DNA from 3 places in the Mycobacterium sp. E802 genome. Region 3 is predicted to be linked to each of the others. Evidence: riboswitches for the same ligand, from Rfam matches in the RefSeq annotation. Region 3 holds a riboswitch; each other region holds the start of a gene.
What was found. Region 3 has a riboswitch for cobalamin ahead of A5699_RS04900 (iron ABC transporter permease). Riboswitches for the same ligand answer to the same signal wherever they lie in the genome.
Positions count from the first base shown of each region.

Region 1: another riboswitch for cobalamin. It lies ahead of metE (5-methyltetrahydropteroyltriglutamate--homocysteine S-methyltransferase); the one in region 3 lies ahead of A5699_RS04900 (iron ABC transporter permease).
Region 2: another riboswitch for cobalamin. It lies ahead of A5699_RS03720 (PPE family protein); the one in region 3 lies ahead of A5699_RS04900 (iron ABC transporter permease).

Region 1 is NZ_LZJD01000046.1:35,441-38,712, forward strand. It holds gene A5699_RS06580 (MspA family porin) at 1-308, opposite strand, end outside; gene A5699_RS06585 (hypothetical protein) at 292-696, shown strand; gene A5699_RS06590 (sensor domain-containing protein) at 913-1,488, shown strand; cobalamin riboswitch at 1,562-1,770, shown strand; gene metE (5-methyltetrahydropteroyltriglutamate--homocysteine S-methyltransferase) at 1,900-3,272, shown strand, end outside.
Region 2 is NZ_LZJD01000023.1:45,526-48,797, forward strand. It holds gene A5699_RS03705 (ATPase) at 1-151, opposite strand, end outside; gene A5699_RS03710 (DUF899 family protein) at 148-846, opposite strand; gene A5699_RS03715 (SDR family oxidoreductase) at 1,000-1,773, shown strand; cobalamin riboswitch at 1,778-1,966, shown strand; gene A5699_RS03720 (PPE family protein) at 2,032-3,272, shown strand, end outside.
Region 3 is NZ_LZJD01000033.1:10,478-13,749, reverse strand. It holds gene A5699_RS04905 (ABC transporter ATP-binding protein) at 6-812, opposite strand; gene A5699_RS04900 (iron ABC transporter permease) at 809-1,897, opposite strand; cobalamin riboswitch at 1,961-2,152, opposite strand; gene A5699_RS04895 (CAP domain-containing protein) at 2,268-2,747, shown strand; gene A5699_RS04890 (hypothetical protein) at 2,767-3,084, opposite strand; gene A5699_RS04885 (TrpB-like pyridoxal phosphate-dependent enzyme) at 3,260-3,272, opposite strand, start outside.

The DNA.
Region 1 (3,272 bases), on a different contig from region 3:
CCGGACAGAGTGGTGGACCCGCCACCGGTGACGGTGCCGGTGAACGTGCCGGCCACGAGGTATTCGCGAGAGGATGCGGCGGTGGTCAGCGGTGCCACCGGCAGCTGGCTCTCGTCTTTCGCAGCGACGGTGAGCTTCCACCCGTCGGGCGTCGTGACGACACCGGGCTCCGCGGATGCGACGAGACCGTTGTCCGGCGGGGGGCCGGCGTCGGCGACCGGTGCTCCAGGGCCGGCTGCGCCCGAGTTGCCTCCGGTGGCGGCCGGTGTGCCGGCCCCGGGTCCGGTATCGGTGCCGGTCGCGACCACGGATGATCCTGGCGTACCTGCGGTTACGGCCTGCTCGACGTTCGCCAACGCGCTCGATTCGGCGTCGACGTTCTACGGCGATTTCGCGGATTCGATCGAAGGCGTGGAGCGCCCCGACTACGGGGACCCGACCATCAGCACGACGAACACCAGTGGCCGGACCGCGCTGCGCGAAGCCGCCGCATCGGCGATGAGTGCCGCGGGAACACCTGGGCTTTCCCCGGACATCGCCAACCCGATGCGGTCCTGGTCGTTCGGCGCCACCAAGCTGCTCCTGAAGATGGGGCTGCGCACCGGTGGTCAATCTCTGAATGACACCGCCACCCAGCTCAACACCGATGCCACCAACGCACAGATGGCTTGTGCCGCTGCGGGCACCCACGCCTGACGGCGAATCGAATCACGTTGTCCTGATCAGGTTCTGGCGGGACGCGCCGGCATTCACCACCTTGGAAACTCACCCACCCCGATGCGCGGCGACCCGTGCCGTCAGTAAAGGACTGCCGTGATCCGGCTTGCGATTTCGTTGCTCACGCTCGTACTGCTGGCAACCAGTTGTGCCGGCGGCGGCGACAAGCCTCAGGGGCCGCCGAAGGATGTGCCCATGTCCGCGCTCGAGGGGCTGCTGCTGAGCACCGACGAGGTCAACTCCCTGATGGGGACCGACGGGATGACGGCGCACCCGCCGGTCACCGCGATGAGTGATCATCGCAACCTGCTGCCCAACCTGAATTGCCTCGGTGCCTGGCAGGTGAACGAGTCCGCCATCTACGGGGACCACTGGACCGCGATGCGCCAGGTACTGCTTCGAGCACCGGACAACGACAATTGGGACAACCTGTTGGTGCAGTCGGTGGTGATCTTCCCGACCCCGCAGGACGCCAAGGACTTTCTGGATCAGTCCGCCGATCGCTGGTCGAAGTGCACCGACCACAAGGTGAACATCACGCTCAACGGTGAACCGTTGCCCAAGTGGAAGAGCGGCCAGCTCACCAAGACCGACGACGAGCTCACCCTGCCCTTCACCCGCGTCAACGGGGATCAGACCAGGGATTGCCAGCGGGCGCTCGGCGTGGCCGCCAATCTCGTCATGGACGTGCAGGCATGCAAGCCGGCAGGCTCGTCGGTAACCCAGGCAGCCGATGTGGTGGACAAGATCAAGGCCGCGATGCCGCGCTGATCGCTACCCGCCGGGGTGAGGCGGGTAGTCTGGCCCGCGCAGCTGGTTTGCCGGTGCCGGGGTGTTTGCGGTGCCGACATCGAACGACGCAGGCTGATTGAGATGCGACGTGAGAGGGAACCCGGTGAGAATCCGGGACTGTCCCGCAGCGGTATGCAGGAACGACCGCCGTCATCAGCACTGGCACGCAGGCAACTGCAGCTGGGAAGCGACGGCCAGTAGGAGCACGGTTTCCGTGCGTGCCTGTGAGTCCGAAGACCTGCCAGCCGTACCGGGCGCGCCGCGTCCGGTGGTTCATCGCCTCGCGGAATGGGCAGTGGCCGAACGCCGTTCACCCATGGCGGGGTGGCTGAGTTCGGTTCGACGTCTCCTGGCGGTGGCCATCCCCGTCGCACGTTGAAGGACGTCGTCATGAGCACAACTGCAGTACCCTTCACCGCCACCATCCTGGGTTCTCCCCGCATCGGACCCAACCGTGAACTCAAGCGCGCCGTCGAGAAGTACTGGGCCGGTCGTATCGACCGTGCCGAACTCGAGGCCGTGGCGGCAACGCTGCGCCGGGACACCTGGGAGTCACTGGCGGCGGCCGGACTGGACTCGGTCCCGGTCAACACGTTCTCCTACTACGACCAGATGCTCGACACCGCAGTGCTGGTCGGCGCACTCCCGCCGCGTGTGACCGCTGTCGCCGACGACCTGGACCGCTATTTCGCCGCGGCCCGGGGCGGTACCTATGACGGCGAAGAGATCGTCCCCTTGGAGATGACCAAGTGGTTCGACACCAACTACCACTACATCGTGCCCGAGATCGGCCAGGAGACCACCTTCGCCCTCAACCCGGCCAAAGTGCTGGGGGAGTTGGAAGAGGCACGTGCACAGGGGATTCCGGCGCGCCCGGTGCTTGTTGGTCCCATCACCTTCCTGGCCCTGTCCAAGTCCGTCGATGGAGCGGGAGCGCCGCTGGCCCGTCTCGATGACCTCGTCGATGTCTATGCCGAACTGCTGGGACGGTTGGCAGACAAGGGAATCGAGTGGGTCCAGGTCGATGAGCCGGTGTTGGTGACCGACATTGTCGACAATGCGGCCGACATCGCCGAGCGGACCTACGCCCATCTCGCCGGACTGACCAAACGGCCGGCTGTCTTCGTCGCGACCTACTTCGGTGAGCTGACCGACGCGTTGCCCGCATTGGCTCGTACCCCGATCGAGGCCATCGGCGTCGATCTGGTTGCCGGAACCAGCGCCGCGCTGGCCGCAGTGCCGGAGCTCGCCGACAAGCTCCTGGTGGCGGGTGTGGTCGACGGCCGCAATATCTGGCGCACCGACCTCGAGGCCGCACTGGGCACCCTGTCCGTGCTGACGGGGTCTGTGGCGGCGATAGCAGTTTCCACGTCATGCTCGACACTGCACGTGCCTTACACCCTTGACGCCGAGAGCGATCTGGACGCGGCGCTTCGCAGCTGGCTGGCCTTCGGCTTCGAGAAGGTCACCGAAGTGGTGGCACTGGCTCGTGGTCTCAAGAACGGTCGCGAGGCCATTTCTGGCGAGATCGCTGCGTCCAACGCCGCCATCGAGTCGCGCAAGTCTGATCCGCGACTCGACAACGGCGAAGTCCGGGCCCGGATCTCGGAGATCGTCGCTTCGGGCGCCAAGCGTGGGCCGGCTGATCAACGTCGCGTCGCTCAGCAGGACCGGCTGAAACTGCCTGCGTTGCCCACCACCACGATCGGTTCCTACCCGCAGACCTCGGCCATTCGGATCGCCCGTGCCGATCTGCGCTCCGG
Region 2 (3,272 bases), on a different contig from region 3:
GCGCGGGATCGACTGCGTCCCGCACCCAGTCACCAGGCTCTGTGTCACAGTGGCGGGCCGGGTCGGCCAGGACGGCGAACACCTGGGCCGGGGAGGCCGGGACGGTGCGGGTGACGACGTAGCGCTCACGGGTGTCTGATGACGCGGTCATACGTGGTCCTTTCCGTAGATTCGGGCGATGTCGGGGCTGTCCAGCCAGCCCGAGTATGTGGGCTGCGACGGCCATCCTTCCGGTGAATCCAGCCATTCCTCCTGACGGCCGTAGGGCAGCAGGTCGATCAGGGCGAAGGTGTGGCTGAGTTGTTCGGTGCCGCGGCCGTTGGTGTGCCAGGTGCGGTAGACGGTGCTGCCGTCGCGCAGGAAGACGTTGACGGCAAAGCCGCCGTTGGGTGGGGCGTCGACGTCGGTACCGAAAGAACTCTCCGACGACGAGTACCAATCCATGCGGTTGCCGACCTTGTCGCGGTAGGCCAGCGCTTCCTCGATCGGGCCGTTGGTGACGATGACGAAACGGGCGTCGTAGTTGTCCAGGAAGTCCAGGCGGGTGAACTGCGAGGTGAAACCGGTACAGCCGCCGCACTGCCATTCGGCACCGTCGGTCCACATGTGGTGGTAGGTGATCAGCTGGGAGTGGCCATCGAACACGTCGGCCAGGCGTATCGGGCCGTCTGCGCCGATCAGCGTGTAGTCGGGCAACTCGACCATCGGTAACCGCCGCCGTGCGGCGGCGATCGCGTCCAACTCGCGGGTGGCTGCTTTCTCCCGTCGCCGTAGCTCGTCGAGTGCATTGCGCCAGGTCTGTTGGTCGACGATCGGAGGCTTTCCGCGCGTCGTCTCTGTCGTCATGGGGACTCCTAACTGCCGTCGGGTGAAACTCGGTCTTCCAAAGTGGACCCACCGCGCGACCGAAACTCATCGCACGCGGTACTGTCCGACGAGCGAAGGGTGACCTAAGACCTTGAGACACGTCTTGAGATGGACCATGGAGGTTGATCCAGAATGAGCAGCCAACGAGCCGACGCAGCCGGACTGCGTCTCCTCGTCGTCGGTGCCTCGTCGGGCATCGGCCACGCGGTTGCGATCAGTGCCACTGAACGCGGCGCCAAGGTCGCCGTGGCGGCGCGACGCATCGATCTGCTGAATTCCCTGGCCGAGGCCACTGGCGGAGACGCGTTCGAGCTCGACGTCGAGGACTCCGCGGCCATCAACCGCGTCGTCAACGAGGCCGCCGACGCACTGGGCGGTCTGGATGCCGTGGTGTTCACCAGCACAGTGATCCCGTTCGCCTACATCGAGGACACCGACGTGGCCACGTGGTTGCACGCGTTCAGCGTCAACACCGTCGGGGCCAACAACGTGTTGCGGGCCGCGGCGCCCCGGCTGTCGGAAAACGGTGTGGTCCTGGTGGCCTCCAGCTATGACGTCGGGCGTCCGCGCGCGGGTGTGGCAGCGTACAGCGCAAGCAAGGCCGCCCTCGACGAGATTCTGCATTCGTGGCGTATCGAGCACCCGGAGCTGTCGCTGCTGCGGGTCGGCATCGGCCCCACCGAGGACACCGAGATCCTGCGCGGCGCCGACCGCGACCTGTTGGACCAGTTGCTCAGGACGTGGGTGGCCCAAGGGGCGCTGCCCGCCCGGATGTCGGCCCTGGGCGATGTCGCCAACACCCTGGTGTCACTCGTGACGACCGCCTACGAAAACCCGACCGTGGTGCCCGAGATCGTGCAGTTGGCCCCGCGGATCAAGAAGGGCGCCGGGCGCGCGCAGAAGTAGCCCGAATCGGGACCGGCTGTGATGTGCCATAATTCGCCGGTTAGGTGATGACGACGTAGGAAGCCGGTGTGAATCCGGCGCGGTCCCGCCACTGTCATCGGGGAGCGACCCTCAACTGCCACGGCGCAAGCTGGAAGGCGAGGCGAGCTGTGATCCGAGAGCCAGGACACTCGCGTCATCGCATCCTGCTACCCGGGGCGGAGTACCCCGAGAGAGCTGACGACGACCCGTGTCCTTCGAAGCATGGGGCGGTCAGTGATGGCCGCCGCGATCTATCTGGCCTCGCCGCCCGAAGTCTGGTCCAGCCTGTTGTCCGCCGGACCGGGGCCGGGATCGCTGCTCGCAGCCGCGGGTGCGTGGACCGCCCTGAGCACCGAATATGCCGAGGTGGCCGCTGAGTTGACGGCGGTGCTGGCCGACGTGGGGGCGGGCGCGTGGGAAGGGCCAAGTGCGACAGCATATGTGGCGGCCCACGGGCCCTACCTGGCCTGGCTGACGCAACAAAGCGCCGAAAGCGCAACGCGTGCAGCGCAACACGAAACCGCGGCCGCCGCCTACGCCACGGCATTGGCCGCGATGCCGACACTGGGCGAACTGGCCGCCAACCACGCCACCCACGCGGTGTTGCTGGGCACCAACTTCTTCGGCGTAAACACCATCCCGATCGCCCTGAACGAAGCGGACTACGTGCGGATGTGGATCCAGGCCGCCACCGCGATGCAGGTGTACGACGCTGTCGCCACCTCGGCGGTGGCGGCATCGCCGGAAAGCGTTGCGGCACCAGAGATTCTGAAGCCGTTCTCCCTGACGTCGGCCTCCGAGGCGCCGCCGGACCGGCAGGACGACTATCTGAACTGGCTCGATCAGATCGGCTACACCGACTTTTACGACCAGGTCCTGGATCCACTGATCCAGGCGTTGAACAACGATCCGTTCTTCTCGGAACTATTCGCCGGGATCGATCCGTATCTGCCGTGGACCGGCAACCCGTTGAGCTTCTTCCATCCGCTCAACCTGGCCTTCGCGCTCGGCTATCCGATGGACATCTCGCAGTATGTCGCCTACCTGTCACAGACCGCCGCGTTCGTCGCGGCGGATATCGGGTTGGCGTTTGCCTCGGGCAATCCGGTGGCCATCGCCTACACGTTGCTCTTCGGCGCCGGCGCGATGTTCGTGGCGTTCACCACCGACACGATCGCCCTGGTGAAGACGTTGCTGGAGTCGGTGCTCGTCGCGGCCCTGCCCGCGCTGCTACCGATGTTGGCCGCAGCGGTTGCCGCCGCGCCGGTGTTGACGGCCGGAGGTGTCATCGGCGCGGCCGGACTTGCGGGACTGCACAACGCGCTTCCGGTGGTGCCGATGGCTCCGCCCGCACCGCCGCCCGTCGGGCTCGCCCTCACGCCCAGCCCGGCGCCCCCGACTGCGCCGTCGCCCGCCCCCACGTCGTCGGTGGCCTCGGCACCCGCAGCCCCGTCGGCTCCGCCGGCCTCTCCGCCGAC
Region 3 (3,272 bases):
CACAGTCATCTTCCGTCGGTGGTGTCGAACGCCGGATCGGCGTGGGTGAGCAGCAGGTGGGGACGTCTCGTCGTGGGATGGGTGATGACATCGCCGGCGACGTCGAACACCTCAGACAGCAGCTCGGGATCGAGCACCTCAGTAGGCGGTCCGTGCGCGACGAGCCCACCGGCAGCGACGACGGCGACCGCGTCGAAATGCCTCAGCACCAAATCCAAATCGTGCATGGCAGCGATGACCGTGCATTCGAGGGTGTCGAGAACCCTCATGAATCTCAGCTGCCATGCCGCGTCGAGATGATTGGTCGGTTCATCGAGCACCAGCACCGACGTCTGTTGGGCCAACGCGCGCGCGAGCACGACACGATGACGTTCACCACCGGAGAGTTCCGCGCAGGACCGGTTTCCCCAACCGCTCAGACCGACCGCCATCAGCGCGTCCTCGACGATGTCGTGCTCCTCACCCGCACCCGTCGACGACCACGGATTCCGGTACGGCGTCCGGCCAAGCCGGACCGCCTCGGTGACGGTCAGCTCGCCCGAGGGCCGCTCTTCCTGCCCGACGACGGCGACGGTGCGCGCCCGGCGCCGCGCGGGCATCCGATACACATCCTCCCCGTCGACCTGGATCGTTCCGGCCCGCGGAGCCTGCAGACCCGACAGCGCCCGCAGCAGGGTGGTCTTGCCGGCGCCGTTGGGTCCGACCACGGCCAGTCGGGTGCCGGCGGGAACGACCAGATCCACCCCGGACACCACGGTTCTCCCGCCGCGGCGACACACGACGGCATGCGCGCTGACCGTCGCGGCACTCACGTGCTGCTGCCGAATTCGTAGCGGCGACGGCCCATCAGGAACAGAAACACCGGCGCCCCGATCAGTCCGGTGACGATACCCAGGGGCATCTCCCGGGGTGCGGCCAGTTCACGGGAGATCACGTCGACCCACACCAGAAACAGCGCTCCGCCGAAGACCGTCACCGGCAGCATCGCGCGATGAGTGGCGCCCACGACGAGCCGCGCCGCGTGCGGCACGATGAGCCCGACGAACCCGATCCCACCGGCGACGGCGACCAGCACGCCGGCGAGCACCGCCTGCGCCACGAACAGGGCGTTGCGCAAGGCCCGTACCGGCACACCGAGCGACGTGGCGGTGTCGGAGCCGGCGGCGTAAGCGTCGAGCCACGAATGGATCAGCAACGCCCCGATCAGCGAGACCAGGACGATGACACCGGCGATCGGCACTTTCGCCCACGTCGCTCCGGCGACACTGCCGAGCAACCAGAACATGACGCTCTCGGCGGCATGCGGGTCACCGGTGGTGAATACCAGCAACGACGACAACGCCATGAATGCCGAGGACAGCACGACACCTGACAGGATCAGGCGAAGGGCGCTCAGTCCGCCCTGGGCGCGTGCGACGGCGTACACGGTGAGGGTGGCGACCAACGCGCCCAGCAGCGCCCCTCCGGACAACGCCCATACCCCCAACGCCGAGAGCACCCCGAGGGTCATCACCGACGTTGCGCCGACGGCGGCACCTGCGGACACCCCCAGCAGATACGGCTCGGCCAGCGGGTTGCGGACCAAGGCCTGCATCAGCGCGCCGGCTAACGCCAGACCCGCGCCCACGATCGCGGCCAGCATCGAACGCGGCAGGCGCAGATCCCAGACGATGACGTCGTAGGCCGAGTCGACCTCGATCCCGGCGATGACGCGGCCGATCACGGTGCGCCACACCTCGCCGATCGGGATGTCCTCCGCGCCGAAGGCGACCGAGACCACGATGCTCGCCAAAGTGAGTCCCGCGAGAATCGCGGTGAGCGGCGGGGCCGGAACGCGTCGTACGGTGGGAGCCGGTGCCCTGACCCCCGCAAGGGTTGCCTTCGGGGGCACGGTCATGGGAGGCCGGTGGATCGACACGCCTTGCCTTCGTCTGCCGGGGTATCTGTGCGCGAGATACACGTGGACTCAACCGAGGACGGCAGGTATTCGGACTTGGGATCATCCGAACTCGACGCCTTCCCAGAAGACCGCGAGGTGTTCCAGTGGCTTGTGCCGAGTCCGTCTCCCATACCGCTGCGCGCCAGTCCCGGATTCTCACCGGGTTCCCTGGCATCCGTTGGCACGGATGCGACCGACCTCGTCGAGGACACTACCAAGCCCCGGTCAGCAGACGGAATGGCCCGATTTCGACCATCGTGGGAAAACCCGTCGTAGGCTGTTTGCTACAGCAATAGCACTGCAACCCCTCTCTCCAGAGGCAACTACTATGACGAAACGCAGAATCGTCGCGGTCTCCTCGGAATGCACTGCGACTCTCATCGTCCTCGGTGCCGCTGCTGTCGTCGGGCCACCCGCGCGCGCAGACGATTTCGGGACTGCCTTACAAAGCCGCGTCGGCCAGCTTCGCCAGACCTGTCCGGGTCTCAGCGGCGAACCGAGCTTGAGGTTGGCAGCGCAACGGCACGCCGATGACATGCTGATGACCGGCGTGGGCGGCCATACAGGTTCCGATGGCTCTTCACCGCAAGCCCGTATCGCGGATGCGGGCTACAACGCCGGGTACACGGGTGAAATCGTGTACTGGGGTACCGGATCGGCAGCCAGTGTGGCCGCAGCGCTCGACGCGTGGATGAACAGTCCCCCGCACCGGGACGTCATCCTGAATTGCAGCTACACCGCAGTCGGCTTTGCGACAGCCATGGACAGCAACAAGATGACTGTGGTGGGTGACTTCGCGGGAGCATAAGCCGGGGTCGGTCGTCCACTCAGCGGCTGCACATCAGGTCGACATACGCGGTGGTGTAGCGCACGAGGTTGTTCACATTGCCCACCGGTCCGCGTTGCACCCAGGAGTGCTTGACGTCAGTGCCCTGGCGCACCGCCGTCACGGTGCACTGATCCATCGGCGCATTTCCGACCTTGTTGAGAATGACTTTGAAACCTTGGGCTTCCAGATCGCTGATCGTCGCTTGGGCCGAGGTCTGCCCTGTCGGTGCCGCCACCGCCGGCGCGGATGACGCGAGAGCCAAACCTGCCGCAGCCGAGGCGACGGCAACGATCTTCACGAACGTATTTTTCGTCATCTGAGCCCCTTTCGGCCGATCACCAGCCGCTCCGTGTGGGTGCGGCGTATAGGTCCAGGCTAGAGACGAATACGGCTGGTGGCCGGAACTCATACCCAACGCATAATTAGCTGCAGCACAAGCTCATAGACGCTTCACATCGAATTCAGACACAACGGCCGACAACGGTGACAGCTCAGAAATTGCCG